Linked DNA regions of Lentimicrobium sp. L6. The main gene of each other region encodes a partner of the protein of the gene in region 2 in a complex. Links are inferred from orthologs where the notes say so. Each region holds a gene or a part of one and is shown on either strand. Other genes may lie near its edges.

Region 1 (9,077 bases), on a different replicon or contig from region 2:
TCCAGAATGTCCAAATTGTGATATCAGCTTGGTGTATCATAAAAATCAGAACCGATTGCGATGTCATATTTGCGGACATTCCTCTCATTTAATGCATACCTGTGGGAGTTGTGGTAGTAAAGAAGTCAGAATGAAAGGCTTTGGTACAGAAAAACTAGAGGAGGATTTATCAATCATTCTCCCTGAGGCTAGAATCAAGCGTATGGATTTAGATACCACCAGAGCCAAGAATGCCTTTGAAAAAATATTTGAGGATTTCGCTGATAAGAAGATCGATATTTTAGTGGGAACACAAATGGTCACCAAAGGATTAGATTTTGAGAATGTGAGTGTTGTGGGGGTTTTAAATGCCGATAATATGATCAATTTCCCTGACTTTAGAGCTTTCGAACGCAGTTTTCAAATGTTGGTGCAGGTGAGCGGTAGGGCAGGTAGAAAAGAGAAAAAAGGTAAAGTCATTATCCAATCTTTTAATCCCTATCATTCTGTTATTCGCTATGTGATAGAGAATAGTTATCAAAAAATGTATGACAGCCAGATTTTGGAAAGAAGAAATTATAAATATCCTCCATTCTATCGTTTGATTCGCTTTACTTTAAAGCACAAAGATTATAGGGTACTCAATGAGGCCATGCAAGATTTTTCTAGCCTTCTGAGAGAAAAATTCGGACAAAGAATCATAGGTCCAGAATACCCCATGGTTGCACGAATGCGTAATCTTTATCTTAAAGAAGTATTATTAAAATTAGAAAAAGGCTATCCTATTGATTCCTCTCGCAAGGTCATTCATGATATTCTCGATGCCTTCAATAGCGGAAAGCAATATAAAGCCATTCGTGTGGTGATTGATGTGGATCCTATGTAGTTCTAAGGAGTACTTAAAGATTATAGAGTACTTAGAGTTTAAAGTTTGATGTTCGACTTTTCAAAGTTCAAAGTTGAGTTTCTTGATAGAATCGCCTATGATTGGAGGATTAAAAGTATGAGAGCTTTTTGGTCATTGAGCTTCGATCACTTGTCGAAATTGTCGTAGTGAAAGGATAGCGCCCTTGAGTTTTTAACTGGTTTGTTTCTGAATCTAGGGCTCCAATCCTTTCGTTATACTCAAGATTTTGATCCCTTAGCGAGCTTTGCGAAAACCTTTGCGAAAACCTTTGCGTTTCCTTTGCGTGGAATGACAGCTAAAATAGTACTTAGAGTATTTAATTGCCTAAAGTATTTAGAGTTGGGGTTTTTTTGTAGTTTGATCATATTTCCTTTATTTTTATTTCAATCCTATATCAATGAAATCAGGGGGGCTTTTTTTCGTATTTGACTATCTTCTTTTCAAAGTCAAAATAAATTGAATGCGCATCCATTTAGGCCATTTTTTAATAAGATTTCTTAAGTTGCTCATTATCCGAGCCTTAATTTTAATAAGCAAATGCTCATTATTCTTATTAATTAAATCTGTTCTAAATAAGCATTTCGACAACATTCTGGAGTCTGAAATACCTAAATTTACTGGGTTTTCGAATATACTTATTGAATATTCGATAGTGAGTGTTTTGTTAATTCATTGGTTGATTGTTTATTAAATAACATTACTGCATATATTTACCCTGAGAATAAGTGAAAAAGCTAACCAATATTGGGGCTAGCGATGTGTTGTTTAATTTTAATATTTATTCAATGGATGAGATGAAGAATCTAAATGAAAAGGACTATCACATTAGTTTCTTTCAACCAACAACTAAATTGGCAAAATTTAACCGGAATTTATCCATCACCCTATTAACAGTTTGGGCTGTTTGTATTTTTGGATTTCAAATCTTTTTAAAAGTAATTGAAGAACCTACTCCCGAAATGGCTTATGTGGAATACCAAGGTGTTTGGAATCAGTTAAAAAGTGGTCAGGCTAGTGATTTGGAAAAACAAGTGTTCATTAAGTCTGCCTTATCCGTTTTGGGAAAAGTAACACTTAAACCAGAGGATCGTGTTTATTTGAATGCTGCGGTGAGTCATTTTACTTTTGAATTGGCGGGGGAAAGTCAAAAGGCCTTACTTGGTAATAAAATTGAAATTCTGAGGAGTGCTGAATTCGGGAAATCCGACTATCCTAATCAAAAAGCAGATTTAGGTTCTTTAAGCGCAAAATTGATTAATGTGGAGCCTTATAGTTTGGAAGCTAAATTATTGCCTATAGAACTTGCAGCGGCTAGTTCTTCCACTCTTAATACTGAAATGGTTGAAATGGTGATGGCTAAATATCTGATACATAATCAATCCTTTCTTACCGATTATGTTTTTTTGGGATTTCCTTTCCATTACTTCTATACTGGGGTATTCCTACTGATTCTATTTGTAGGTATTTGTCTTTATTATTGTATCGCTACGGATAAAGCTATGTTTAGGCTTGGCATTACAGAAGAATAATCATGGGTTTTCATCAAAATTCGAATATTAAAAGCATAGATATGAAAAAGATTTTATTGGCAATTTCCATATTGCTTCCAGGATATATATTTGCAAATGCCTCAACCACTTTGGAAGGCGGTTTTAAATTGGGTCCTGCATTAATTCTATTAAGCATCCTCATTTTGTTTGTGGTGGTGGGGATTGTTTTTCGTGCCAAAGACACCAATGATTTTTTTGCAGCAGGCCGAAAAATCTCAAAAGTAGGCTCAGGAATGGCGATTGCCTCGAACTGGATGAGTGCCGCTTCTTTCTTGGGAATGGCTGCTTTAATGTATGGTAGCGGATATCATGGTTTAGCTTATGTGATAGGCTGGACAGGTGGATATGTATTGTTACTTGTTTTAATGGCAGGTCAGATTAGAAAATATGGAAAGTATACCGCTGCCGATTTTATTGGCGATAGATTTTATTCAAAAACATTAAGAATTAGTGGTGCCATTGTAGCCATTCTGATTTCAATAGCTTATTGTGTGGGGCAATTTGGAGGAATAGGACTATTATTTAAGTGGATATTAGGTATTGATTATGCTGTTGCTGTAATGGTTGGTGGAGCTGTGGTTTTAAGCTATACATTAATATCAGGTATGCTTGGAGTCACCAAAAATATGCAGATTCAATATATTATCATTATTATTTCTTTCTTGATACCACTTTTTATACTCTCCTTCAAATATGATTATTTCTGGTTGCTTCCTCAAATTGGATATGGTTCTATTGTTACTGATATTGTAACCGGAATTCCTGCGCCAGAAATGGTCAATATGGTGAACTCCTTCGGGCATGACTTTGCCATTACGCCAAGTCCCGAATATGCCATGCCTTGGGACCCTTCAAGTGGACAAACTTTTTTCCAGTTTATGGCTATTACTTTCTCTTTAATGGTAGGAACCGCAGGTTTGCCACACGTTATTCAGCGTTTTTATGTAGTGCCTAAAGTACGTGATGCGCGTTGGTCAGTGGTTTGGGGCTTATTCTTCATCTGTATTTTATATTGGAGTGCCCCAGTTTATTCTGCCTTGGGAACTATTCTTTCTGCAAACCCTGAAGTTGGAAAATTATCTAAAGATGCCATTGTAGTATACACGGCTCAGCTTGGAAATATCAATCCTCTTATTGTTGGTCTTTTAGCTGCCGGAGGAGTTTCTGCAGCATTTTCTACGGTTTCTGGATTGTTAGTAGCTGGTGCCTCTGCATTCTCCCACGATTTATATGTGAAGGTCATTAATCCAAGCTGTTCTCCAAAAAGACAACTGGCAATGGCGCGTTGGGCGACTGTATTAATGGCCATTATAGTAACACTTATTGCTTTAATGAAATTAGCATTAATTGGCCAGTTAGTGGCTGTTGCTTTTTCTTTAGCTGGTTGTACTATCTTTCCATTATTCCTTCTGGGAATTTGGTGGAGTGGTTCCAATAGAAAAGGCGCTACATGGGGATTAATAGTTGGGGGTATGGTTTCTCTTATTGCAATCACCTATTTTGTTGCCGGAAAATTTAATCTAATACTTCCTGCCCATGAGTTTATGAACTATTGGTTAGGCGCTTGGTATTTTGCATGGATTGGTGCACCATTAGCCATATTAACTAATATCATTGTTTCGAAATTTACGGAAGAAACTCCAGTGGAAATTAGAAAGTTCTTAGTTGAAAATGTACATAGTTAAAAATGGGAATCATTAAGTTTAACCGTACTTCAGGAATTCTTAGTATCGTAATGGTGATTATATTCATAGCTGGCCTGTGGTATGCCAATCTCTATTATAGTCGGGTTAATGATGCTGAAGATCCTCGAGTAAGGCATGCTAAGGAGTTATATAGTGAGTATAATAATCTGGCAGTCGAGAAAAAGTATAATGATATTTTTGATTTACTGGACTCTATCTATCTTATATATGCTCAATTAGATGATTATCAGAATTCTTATGAAGTAGCAGTACTCCATAATAACCGAGCTGCAGTATTGTTAAATATTGCTTTGTTTGAAGCGGTTTCCCAAGTGGAAAGGGATTCTATTATTGGTCTTTCAGAGTGTGAAATTCTAGAGGGAATTAATATTTACGATGATTGGCTTCTGAAATTTGGAGAGCTAAATCATGAAGAATTGCTGATTCATTTTCAGTCTATTTACCAGAGGGAATTTCCATTATTGGATATATCTTTGCGCAATGATTATGTGAATAAAAGAGTGAAAGAAATAGAAACTGCACAAGTAGAAATGACTCGTAGATTATCTGTGAGTTATACCAATTTGGGCATTGTACTTCGTCATCAAAATCAAGTAGAAAAGGCAGTGGAGTATTATCAATTGGCATTGGAATTATGGCCTGAGAATCTTACTGCTGAAAATAATATTAATATTTTATTGGGAGAGCCTTTGAAAGAGAGGAGTCTTTTAGACAAGATTTTCCCACCAAACAAATAACGATATAATCAAATTTAGTATGAGAAAATTATTCTTATTCGTGTTTTTAATTCCATTTCTATCTTTTGGACAAGAGGTGAGTGAGGTGAAAGTTAAAGTAGGCGGCTTTGTGAAAAATGATATGTTTTGGGATTCTCGCAAAACCGTATCAGCCCGAGAAGGCCATTTTTTATTATTTCCGGCTGCAGAAGATTTAGATCCCGATGGAAATGATTTGAATGGTGCAAGCAGCTTTAATTTTCTTTCCATTCAATCTAGATTGGGAGTGAGTGTTAATGGTGCTAAGGCCTTAAATGCGGATATTTCAGCAAAAATAGAAGGTGATTTCTTTGGACAGTTAAATCCAAACATCAACTTATTTAGATTACGTCATGCTTACATTAAAATGAAATGGACATCCACAGAGGTATTGCTAGGTCAATATTGGATTCCCATGTTTGTGACCGATTGTTTTCCGGGTACTATTTCATTTAATACAGGTGTGCCTTTTCAGCCTTTTGGAAGAAGTCCTCAGATTAGAGTGAGTCAATCCATGGGTTTAGCGAAATTTATCTTTGTGGCTAATTCTCAAAGAGATTATGCCAGCAGAGGACCAAATCCTCTTGCTCCATCTTCAACATTAGTAAGTAGTGAGTTTCTAAGGAATTCTAATATTCCAGAACTCAGTTTGCAGGTACATTTAAAACCTGGGGATGCCATCCTTTTTGGTTTAGGTGCCAGTTATAAGCAAATTGCTCCACAAACTAAAACCTCATTAGGATATCAGACGGACGAGTCGGTGGGTGGTTATAATGCTTTTGCATTCTTAAGAGTGAATTTGAAGCCTATTACCATTAAAATGCAAGGCGTTTATGGGCAGAATATGCCAGATGTTTTGTCAATAGGAGGCATTGCTATCAGCGATTCTACAAACCTTGAAAAGGGTTTTGTGAGCTATACTACTTTGAACACCATGTCTTCTTGGATTGATATTTCTAGTAATGGAAAAAAGTTCCAAGTAGGAGTTTTTGCTGGATATTCTCAAAATTTAGGTGCTAAGGATAAAATCGTTGGACCCAAATATGGTTTAGGAACCAATATAGCAAGTATGTATAGAGTTTCTCCAAGAGTTTCATATCAAGTCAATAAATTGAAGTTTGCTCTAGAAGGAGAGTATACCAATGCAAGTTATGGTGCTTCTTATGATGAATATGGTGTACCTCAAGATTTAAACCCTGTTGGGAATTTGAGGATATTATTTGCTTCTTATTTCTTCTTTTAAAGTTTAGGATCGTAAACCCCCTAGAGGGGGTTTACGATCCTAAATCTCTTATCTTATTTTCTAATCAAAGCGCCTAATTCCTTTTCATAAAGCATGATCAGGCGGTTCATGAGTTTATCTATTTGTTTGTCGTTTAGTGTTTTGTTGTTGTCTTGCAAGAAGAAGTTGATAGAGTAAGATTTTTCACCCTCCTCTAATGGTTTGCCCTCAAAAACATCGAATAAACCAACAGATTTAAGAATGTTTTTTTCTGCTTTGTGAGCAATGGCTTCAATTTCTCCAAAAGTCACTGACTTGTCTACCACTAAGGCTAAATCTCTTCTTACCATTGGGAACTTCACTATCTCTTCCATCTGAACATCGAATTGCTTAGATAGTTTCATCACATTTTCCCAATTGAAATCTGCATAGAAGGCTTTTTGCTTGATTCCGAATGATTTCAATAATTTGGAAGACAATTCTCCGAACTCAACAACAGGTTTTTTACGAACACTAATCACTAATCCTTCTTTGAATTGTTTATTAGTAGTTTTTTCGGCTGTAATTTCTTTAGCTGTAAATTGAAGTTTAGTAAGAATACGCTGAACCATAGATTTTACAAAGAAGAAATCGATTTCTTTTTTGTCGTGATTCCAGTTTTCTAATTTCTCTTGTCCGCTAAGGATAATAGCCAAGTGTTTTTCTTCTTGGTACCTTTTGGTGACTACATCAGCTTCTGGATTTTTGAATTGGTAAGCTTTGCCAAACTCATAAAGCTTCACATTAGGCTCTTTACGATTGATATTATAAACCAAGTTTTCTAAGGAACCAAATAATAAACTCTGACGAAGTACATCTAAATCGCTACTTAGAGGATTCAACATACGAACTAATGTCTTTTCATCGTAGTTTTCGTCCTTGATATAATAAGAGGATTTGGTTAATGAGTTGTTCATTCCTTCGGCATAACCATTGGCAGAAAGATAATCAGAAATCATATTCTGGTATTTCTCTGGATTAGGTTTTTTAGAAAAGGCTAAAGCGGAATGAACTTGGTCAGTAAAATGAATGTGATTCATTCCATAGACTCTTAAAATTTCTTCTATAATGTCAGCCTCACGAGTGACTTCCACTTTAACAGTAGGAACAGCAACGCGTATACCTTCTTCGGTCTCGTTGACTACAAGTATATCTAAATCTTCTAAAATGCTCTTGATTTGAGATCTGTCGATAGATTTTCCAATTAGACGATCCACATTTGTATATTTCACATCAATTTCAACAGGGGCAACTGGGTTTGGATAGAAATCTTTAATTTCTGAACTGATGACACCTCCAGCGATTTCTTTCATTAATAAAGCCGCGCGTTTTAAGGCGTAAACAGTGATGTTAGGGTCGGTACCTCTTTCAAAACGGAAGCTGGCATCGGTTTTCAAAGTATGGAACTTAGAAGTTAATCGAATGGTTTTAGGATCGAAGCAAGCTGATTCTAAGAATATACTAGTGGTTTCATCAGTAACTCCCGATTTACTACCACCAAATACACCACCAATACACATGCCTTCTTCTGCATTGCAAATCATTAAATCTTCGCCACTGAGTTTTCTTTCTACATCATCAAGTGTGACGAAAGTAGAATCCTTGGCCATTTTCTTTACAATCACTTTGTTTCCAGTCACCGCTTTAGCATCGAAAGCATGAAGAGGTTGACCAGTTTCCAGCATCACAAAATTGGTAATGTCAACCAAATTGTTGATAGAGCGAATATCGATGGCTTCTAAATAGTTCTTCAACCATTCTGGAGATTCTCCAACTTTAAGATTGCTTAATGTTACTCCTGAATAACGAGGACAAGCCGCTTCGTCTTCTACTTCTATTTCTATATCTAAATCAGTATTGTCTACTTTGAAATCGTCCACAGAAGGCATTTTTAAGCTGGCTCCTTTGTTCTGATTTATATGGTTTAGAACGGCAACTACATCGCGAGCGGAGCCAATATGAGAAGTGGCATCGGAGCGGTTAGGAGTCAAACCAATTTCATAAACGAAATCATCCTCAATATTAAAAAAGGCTTTTGCTTCTTGTCCAACTTGGGCGTCAGCTTCTAGAACCATAATTCCATCGTGCGATTTTCCTAGGCCAAGCTCATCTTCAGCACAAATCATACCTTCACTAGCTTCACCACGGATTTTCGATTTTTTGATTTTAAAGGAATCATCGCCATCATAAAGAGTAGTACCTACAGTGGCCACTAACACTTTTTGGCCAGCTGCTACGTTTGGAGCGCCACAAACAATATCGAGGTGTCTTTCTCCACCAACATCTACAGTTGTTTTGCTCAGTTTGTCGGCATTAGGATGTTGTTCACAAGTCATCACTTCTCCAATCACAATTCCTTCCAGTCCGCCTTTAATAGATTGCACTTTTTCAATGCCTTCTACTTCTAGGCCACAATCGGTTAGAATTCTATCCATTTCTTCTGGAGTCTTGTCAAACTCTACATACTCTTTCAACCATTTATGAGACAATTTCATAATATTCTTCCTTTAAAAATTTAAGATTGCAAAAGTATGAAAAAATAGGCTTGGTTAATCTATGGAAATGGAGGCCTTTTGAAAATAAATTGGATAGCGGATTTAATTATTCGCCTGATGCTCTAATTGAAAAACTGTACATAAAAAAAGAACCTGAAAAGGTAGTTTCAGGTTCTTTTGAATTGTGTGTGTTGTGTGTTGTTGTTAAAGGGAACGAACTATTAGTTATGTAGTCCGTCGGTTTTTGTTCTAAATTTTAATTTTTTAATTGTTTGAAAGCCCAAAAGTAATTAATTACTATCTCAATACAAATGTAGGCCGATCTCATGGTCCGTACCTAAATTATTCAAACTAAAATGGGGTGTTTTTGACAATAAAATGTCCAATAACTGGAAAGCGAATATTTACAGGAAAATGACTTGAG
Region 2 (8,789 bases):
TTATCTGTTGTGATAAAAGTAAAAGCAGGAATTTGAATCATCAAATTCCTGCTTTTATTTAATTCAGATGCTTTTAAAATCTGTATGCTACACTTAGTAAAGCTGATGAGCTAGATAATCCTATATTTAATCCTGACTCATCCATTTCAGTATCATCATTTTCATATTTCTCGTATTTTGTACTTGTAGAACTAGTATAATAGTCTGCACCTGGTAATAACTCAACTCCAAAAACAAATCGTTGATTGAGTGCATAGTTAAAACCTAAAACAAAATTCAAACCAACACTATACCTTTTATCCTCTATAGTTCTTCTTAATTCAGATTCTGAATCAAACTCCTCATCCAAACTACTTGAATACGTGCCAGTGATATCCATTCCATAAATGAAATTAAGATGCTCATCAATTGAGGCATTACACTGCTTTCCAAATCCTATTCCAAATCGATTATACTTGTGCGAGTTTTCTTCATACTCACCTTTTTCTTTATAGTTAGTTGTAGTTCCGTATATTGACTTCAGTCGCCACATTGATTTCTGATGTCCAAATTTATACATGACTCCAAAATTATCTAAATTTTGAAAAACTAGACCTAATTCCTGTTGCTTTATTTTTTCTTGTGCAGATGCAGTTAATATAGAAACTGAAACTGCTATTAATATAATTAGTTTTTTCATTTTAATGTTTTATTGGGTGATAATACTTAAATAGATTAAGTTTTTTTATTTTTATAATTAAAACCTATAAGCAAAATTCAATAATGCTGATGAGCTTGATAATCCAATTTGAAAATATGAGAGGTCATACTCTTTATGATTAAAAGACTCTTGATTTGATTCTTCCAGACGTTTTCCTATTGAATAGGAAGCACCTGGCAATAATTCAAAACCAAACACAAAGCTTTCTCCTATTAAATAATTAAATCCTAAAATACAATTGAGGCCAAAACCAAATATTTTCCTTTCTGTGGTATACAAATCACTTTGATCATATTCTTGTTGTTTATAGTAATAACCATAAGAAGCCTCAATATCTGCTCCATAAATAAAACTAATTCTTTCGTCAATAGGAGCAGTGTATTGCTTACCAAAACTAAGTCCAAGACTAGTCCCTTTATGAATTATTTCATTTTGATACTGATCTTGATTATACAAAACTTGTTTTATGTCATCCTTCATTGTACGGATATATACAGACTTCAATCTCCACATAGAATTTTGATCCCCGAACTTATACATTAATCCAAAGTTGTTGAAATTTCGAAATACAAGCCCCAATTCTTTCTGTTTCACCTTTTCTTGGGCAGTAACAGACAATATGGCCATGGATATGACCATCAATAAAATTATTTTTTTCATTGTAATCGTTTTTAATAGGTTGGTTAATAAATCAAATGATATTTGGATATCCAAGAGGCATAATTACAAGAAGTATGCCATAACACATATTAAACGTTATAATTCATTTAATTATTACCATGTGTTTATTAATGAAAGTTAAATATTAAAACAATACTGTCCAATACATCTTCCATTTTAAATAAGATTCTTCACCTCATTGCATTTCGTTCAGAAAGACAGTGTCGTAGGAGGTGATATGGAGTAAGAAGGGTTTTGCTTTTCTCAATGCCAAAAGCAAAACCCTTCTTACTATTCCGTTGCCAAAACAATAGTCATTCCGATGCGCAGCGAGGAATCTTTTATAATGATTAGGACACAATTGATATTATGAACTAAAATGAAATCATCCTAAATAAGCAAGCGAATTTTAAATAAAGACTATATAAACTAGATTGCGTTTTACTTTTGCAGCCGAAAAATCACATCAATCAAATGATCAATCAAATGAGATTTAAATTTATTTTAATCGCCTTATTAATACCTGTATTTATCTGGGCTCAAGAAGGAGAAAAAGAAAAGGCCAAGATTAGCCTAAGTGGCTTTGTTAAGGCCGATTATATTTTCGATAGCCGCCAAAATATAGAAGGCCGTGAAGGCTTTTATATTGCCTATCCAAAACCTAAAGTATATGATGCCAATGGGATTGATATCAACAACCATCCATCGAGCAATCAATATGGAATGACCTCAAGATTAGGTTTTAAAGCAGATGGAATTACTGTATTGAATGCGAAAAGCATGGCTTATATTGAAGGTGATTTTACTGGCCCTAGCAATGCACACAATAATACTTTACGTCTACGCCATGCTTATATCAAACTCGATTGGAAAAGCAATAGTTTATTGGTGGGTCAATATTGGCATCCAAATGATGTGCCTGAAATGATTCCCAAAATTCTTTCTTTAAATACTGGTGCCCCCATGCACTCCTTTTCTCGTGGACCACAAATTAGATTCACTCAAAATATGGGACCTATTAAATGGATCGCTGTTGCTTATGCTCAGAGAGATTTCACGAGTACGGGTCCTCAAGGAGTAAGTAGTAAATATTTAAGAGAAGGTATAGTTCCTGATTTAAGTTTACAAGCCCATTGGACACATAAAAGCGTCTTTGCTGGTGTTGGAGTAAATTACAAAAGACTTCATTTTAGAAGCATGACCTTAGACAACCAATTGATGACCGATGATGTTCCAGCTTTATCCGCTTTGGCTTTTATTAAGGTGAAACATAAGAAATGGGACATTAGGTTGCAAGGAGTTTGGGGCGAGAATTTATACGACCATTTAATGCTTGGAGGAACGGCCATTGCTTCAGTGGATAGTTTAAATGCGCAGATTGAATATTCGAATATATCGGCTGTTTCTGCTTGGTCTACTATCTATTATACCTTTGGTAAATTAAAAGTGGGTGTATTTGGTGGGATTGCCAAAAACCAAGGTTGCGCTGAAGAAATTGCTGGTTCAGTATATGCCAGAGGTACTGACATTGATTATGTTTACCGTGTGAGTCCACAATGGTATTATACCGTCAAAAATCTCACTATAGCCAACGAATGGGAATATACCGTAGCTGCTTATGGAACACCAGATTCTTATGGGAAAGTTAATGATACTTATGAAGTAGGTAATTTAAGATTCACCTTATCATTAATCTATGCTTTCTAGATTTTGGATGACAAAAAACAGGCTGTTCAAATGAATTGAACAGCCTGTTTTTTTATATCTAATGAATACTATTTTCTATTTCCTCGCTTATACATTTTTCAAGAAGCATCATCAATTAATAGATTCCAGCCCTATTATAGATCTATCAAATCGTTTTTAATAGCAAATTTTACCAAATCGATAGTGGATTTAAGTTCCAATTTTTGGAGGATGTTATTCTTGTGAGTCTCCACAGTACGAACACTAATAAATAATTCGTTTCCGATTTCTTTATATGACATTCCATCTGCGATAAGTTTTAGAATTTCTCGCTCTCTTTTGGTTAGGCTACCTAATCTTGAGTTATTGAATTTCTCTTCCTGATTGCCTGCCTTTTTAATGTAATCCATTAAAATAGTATTGGGAATCTTCTCACTCAAATACTCAAATCCTTGATTGACTTTTTTAATCGCCTCCACTAAATCTTCTCTCATGCTATCTTTAGGAAGAAAGCCTTTTGCGCCAGCTCTAATGCTTTTAAAGATAGTCTCTTCATCAGTGTAAGAAGAGAAAACAATGATTCTTATTTGAGGAAAATCTTTGGTTAAAATACCTGCTATCTCTATTCCAGACATTTTGGGTAATGAAATATCCAATATGATAATATCAGGCTTTATAAATTTAAGCTTTTCAAATAATTCATCACCATTGGAAGCTTCCCCAACAATTTCTATATCGTGTTCCTTAATGAGAAGGGCAAAAATACCATCTCTAACTATCTGGTGATCATCCACCAGCAAGACTTTGATCTTGCTCATAATTTTTGTTTTTCTTTCTATTGCTAAGATAAATAAAAAAGCTCAGCTACAAAAAAAAGCTTCTGTTAAGAAGCTTTAATAATTTAGATGACGTTTTCAAACTGTCGTAGGAACTTCAAATCGTTCTCAAAAAACAGTCGTAAATCTTTAATTTGATACTTGAGCATAGTAATTCTTTCAATGCCCATACCGAAAGCAAAACCAGTATATTCTTCACTATCTATTCCAGCGCTTTTCAAAACATTAGGGTCCACCATTCCGCAACCTAGGATTTCTACCCAGCCAGTGTATTTACATATATTACAGCCTTTTCCACCACAAATGTGGCAAGATATATCCATTTCGGCAGAAGGTTCGGTAAACGGAAAGTAACTAGGTCGAAGACGAATTCCTGTCTCCTCTCCAAACATCTCTTTTGCAAAATACATGAGGGTCTGTTTTAAATCGGCAAAACTGACATTCTTATCTACATATAAACCTTCTACTTGGTGAAAGATACAATGTGCACGAGCAGAAATGGCTTCGTTACGAAAAACACGACCGGGGAAAATACTTCTAATAGGAGGCTTTTGATTCTCCATCACTCTTACTTGAGTTGAAGAAGTATGAGTTCTCAAGGCGATATCTGGATTTTTCTCGATGAAGAAAGTATCTTGCATATCGCGTGCTGGATGTTCTTCAGGGAAATTTAGCGCCGTAAAATTATGCCAATCATCTTCTATTTCTGGTCCTTCGGCCACATTAAAACCAATGCGAGAGAATATTTCTATTATTTCATTTCGCACTAATGATAAGGGGTGACGACTACCCACTTCAGCATTAACCGGCATAAATAAATCTAAATAGTCACCAGATTCTACTTGTAGACTCTCCAGTTGCTCTTTAACTTCAGTGATTTTATCCTGTACAGCATTTTTTAAATTATTTAAGAGTACACCCATTTCTTTACGATCCTCTTTCGCCACATTTCTAAACTCACCAAAAAGAGCAGGAATAATTCCTTTTTTACCTACATACTTTATTCTGAAGGCTTCTAAATCCTCCATCTTCTGAAGGCTGAGCGCCTCCACTTCTTTAATATATTCTTTTACCTGGTCAATCATTGTTTGCTACTCCACTATTTTAATTTTCATGCTCACTGTTTCCAAGGGTTTATCTGCTCCACCAGTTTGCACTAATGCTATTTTATCTATTACATCGAATCCTTCTGTAATTTCACCATACACGGTATATCCACCATCTAAATGTGGCGTACCACCAAGAGTACGATAAACCGCTCTTTGTTCTTCTGAATATTTATATCCGCTCATATCTATACCTTCCGATTCCATTTGCTGAATTAACTTAGGCATATAAGCATTGATATAAGCACGGTCTCTAAGTCTTTGCAAGGAATCGATGGTTTTATAAACCTTTGCATTTTCAGGACGAGTACAATACTCCCTAATGATTCCCATCTGAGCACCCTGATTCATACGCTGTTCCATATTATCCATCATGGCATCACTCACCGGTTTCCCCTGAACAATATAAAATTGAGAGCCACTAGATGCTTTTGTAGGATTCACATTGTCGCCCATACGAGCAGCAGATAAAGCGCCTTTTTTATGGACATATTTTTGAGGTAAAAATTCAGCTGGGACTTTATAACCTGGGTCAGGCCTCCCATCTTCATTTCCCCCACCCTGTATCATAAAATCTTTTATAACACGATGGAATGGAGAGTTCTCATACCATCCTTCGTTAACTAGTTTAATAAAGTTATCCCTATGGGCGGGAGTTTCATTATAAAGTTCTCCTTTCATATTTCCATAAGGAGTTTCTATAATAAATTTTATGCGAGTCTCTTGTGCGATAGAAACACAGAAAATTAAACTAAATAAAACGAGATATAATGACTTTTTCATAGAACTATATTTTACAGACCTTGGTAGGTCTTTCTAATATTTTTACTTATTTCTTCAAATTCTGAGGTTTCCAGTTTAAGCTTTGGCTGTTTAAAATCGATATCATATACCGTATTAATAGGAATAAGATGAATGTGAGCATGAGGAACCTCTAAGCCAAGTACAGCCATACCTATCCGCTTACAAGGCACATTAGCCTCTACTGCTAAGCCAACCTTTTTAGCAAAAACAATCATCTCGGCCAAATCTTCATCTTCAATATCAAAGATATAATCTGTTTCTACTTTTGGTATTACTAGAGTATGACCTTTTGCAAGAGGATTGATGTCGAGGAAAGCATAAAACTTGTCGTTCTCTGCTATTTTATAAGAAGGAATTTCTCCATTTACTATTTTTACAAATATGGAACTCATAAGGCTATCTATCTTGATACTTCAATTATTTCGAATGGAATGGTACCTGCAGGAACATTAATATCAACAATATCTCCCACTTTCTTTCCAAGCAATCCTTTAGAAATTGGCGAACTAACAGAAATTTTTCCTTTTTTTAAATCGGCTTCATTTTCAGGAACCAATTGATAAGCCATTACAGCGCCATTTTTAAGATTCTTAATCTTCACATTAGATAAGATTAATACTTTAGAAGAATCCATCTTTGATTCGTCGATAATGCGTGCATTTCTAACTACGGCTTGCATTTTAGAAATTCTCATTTCCAGCATGCCCTGAGCCTCTTTTGCAGCATCATATTCAGCATTTTCAGACAAATCTCCCTTATCTCTAGCTTCAGCAATTTGACGAGAAATGGAAGGGCGTTCTACAGTGATCAATTGATTAACTTCAGCTTTTAGCTTGTTTAATCCTTCTTCTGTAAAATATTTTATTTCTGACATTTTATTATTTTTTATCTGATTCATTAACTAAGAAAAGACCCTTATTTTCATAAGAGTCCTTTCTTTTTACAAAGAAACAAAATTTCTTAATATCATCACGCTAATAAGATAGCGTAATTCTTTAGAGGTCTAAACGAATACCAATACGGTGTATTCCGTCGAAAACTTTAGTTGCTTGATAAGAATAATCTATACCAATATGTGTACCTTCTTCTTTATTTAATGGCACTTGAACACTAAAACCACCACTAAAACCTCTATGAAGAGTTAAACTCTCAAGTTCATCATTTATTTTATCCTCATAGGTGTATCCAGCGCGTAATAACACAATTTCTCTAAGTGAAAACTCACCACCTAGAATATATTGGTCATTGGTGAATGAATTAGAAACGAAAGTTCCTGCAAGGGTAAATTTACTTACTTCACCAATAAGGAAATCGTAACCTAAACCGATATTCAACTGAGCGGGTAATTCAAATTTCTCACCTCTCCATTCTGTTGTAAAAGCATTTGCTTGACCTGGAAGAAAAGATTTAACTGAGATACCATCTCCTGAATAAATCATTGGAGTACCAATATTCTTTAAAGCTACACCTAATTTAATGTTATCGTTTGGTCCAGTGATGTATTGAATACCTGCATCAATAGCTAAACCTTGAGCAGAAACATCGGAAGTAGATTCAGAAATAATCTTCACTACTAAACCACCATGAATACTACTAGAAAATGACTTAGCATAAGCTAGATTAATATTAATAGAAGAGGGAGTATAAGTACCCGCTCCTCCTTCTGGTTGCTGTGTTGTTGTACGATCAATGGTTCCAAAATTCATACTCATGATACTTAATCCGAAAGCACCAGATTCTCCAACCTTGGAGGCTAGACCAAAGGAGTAAATTCCAATGTCTGCAGCACTTAGATAGTTTGTATATGTTAAACCAACATCTAAACCTTTAGTTTGAGCTAAACCACCAACGTTACCAAAGATGGCTTCGAGTCCAGTTACTGTAGCCGAACCTGCATTACCCCAACCAGTTGTTTTTGCCCATGGATTGATCAGGAGCTCTGAAGCGCCAGCCTGACCTGAACGGTCTTTATTCCCGGCAAAGGCCTCCTGATGGGGCAGTATGATTGATGCAATGAATAATACCGCTATTGAGATTTTATATAGACTTTTCATACTATGTATTTTTATTTTTTCTATAATCAAATTATTTGCCTTAAAATTAAATTAGAATGTGTTCAAGTCAGATTTACGTAACATTCCTAACCACTTAATAACACGTTCTTTTTTAGTTCCATTGAAATCAGCTTCAACATGTATTAAATACATACCTCCGGCAATTGGAACACCAGCAAAGTTTTTTAAATCCCATTCAACAGATGTTACAGCATTGTCTTTTTGGAACTCACGTATTTTGGTACCAGCCAAATTATAAATGGTCACCGAACATTTATCTGGCAAGTTGGTAATTTTAATTCTATTATCAAGAGGAACTGTTTCGTAAGTTGAATATGCATAATATGGATTTGGTACCGCTCTAATCATGTCCATATCCTCATCGTAAGCAGTTTCTACACCATAATCAGTAGCATCCTCTCGTGTAGAGAATTGATATAATGGATAATTATTATTCACTTTCCCATAAACAGTTTCAACAGTATCAGGAATAGGGATTCCAGTATAATGACGAGCATAGGGCTTGGCCACTCTGATTTTAACTTTCACATCATTATTAAGGAAGCTATTCTGATCTGCATAAGGAATAGTAGTCCACATACCAGTACTAAATATTTGACTATAGGCAAACATTGGGAATACAGATGTAACAGCTGCTTCCAACTCATCACGATAAGATTTTCCAGCATCATAGGCAGGGAAAGTCATTGAAGCTACTTGTTGATTGCCTTCAAATTGGCCAGGTCTCATCACATATACGTAATGCATCCCTCCAAATAAAATACTACCATCAATATTGCTAGTTACACTCGCAGTTGGATTCCATTTCATATCACGTCCATTTTCTGCTGATAACCAAGAGTTCTCACCATAAATGATATTCAATCGTTCACCTGTTTCCACATTAATAGCATATCCAGGGAACCAACCCATACCATGAGAG

The links.
Region 1: the proteins of pheS (region 2) and pheT are in contact, whole or in part, in a crystal structure (PDB 6P24), measured with the Escherichia coli proteins. The link is inferred for Lentimicrobium sp. L6 from one-to-one orthologs.

What each region holds. Positions count from the first base shown.
Region 1 is NZ_JABKCA010000053.1:27,869-36,945, forward strand. What follows is about bases 5,924-9,012. They hold pheT (phenylalanine--tRNA ligase subunit beta), read right to left. Parts: upstream 8,654-9,012; coding sequence 6,194-8,653; downstream 5,924-6,193. Other genes in these bases: HNS38_RS13680 (hypothetical protein), read left to right, coding at 5,924-6,140. In the rest of the region: priA (primosomal protein N'), read left to right, coding at 1-865; HNS38_RS13665 (hypothetical protein), read left to right, coding at 1,612-2,415; HNS38_RS13670 (VC_2705 family sodium/solute symporter), read left to right, coding at 2,457-4,121; HNS38_RS13675 (hypothetical protein), read left to right, coding at 4,124-4,879; more of HNS38_RS13680, read left to right, coding at 4,899-5,923.
Region 2 is NZ_JABKCA010000069.1:8,380-17,168, reverse strand. Bases 2,958-5,758 are described here. They hold pheS (phenylalanine--tRNA ligase subunit alpha), read right to left. Parts: upstream 4,968-5,758; coding sequence 3,948-4,967; downstream 2,958-3,947. Other genes in these bases: HNS38_RS15865 (peptidylprolyl isomerase), read right to left, coding at 4,974-5,758; HNS38_RS15875 (response regulator transcription factor), read right to left, coding at 3,202-3,864; HNS38_RS15880 (hypothetical protein), read left to right, coding at 2,958-3,067. Also shown: HNS38_RS15890 (hypothetical protein), read right to left, coding at 74-679; HNS38_RS15885 (hypothetical protein), read right to left, coding at 737-1,360; more of HNS38_RS15880, read left to right, coding at 1,847-2,957; more of HNS38_RS15865, read right to left, coding at 5,759-5,771; HNS38_RS15860 (HIT family protein), read right to left, coding at 5,783-6,184; transcription elongation factor GreA, read right to left, coding at 6,193-6,657; HNS38_RS15850 (PorV/PorQ family protein), read right to left, coding at 6,788-7,846; HNS38_RS15845 (T9SS type A sorting domain-containing protein), read right to left, coding at 7,898-8,789.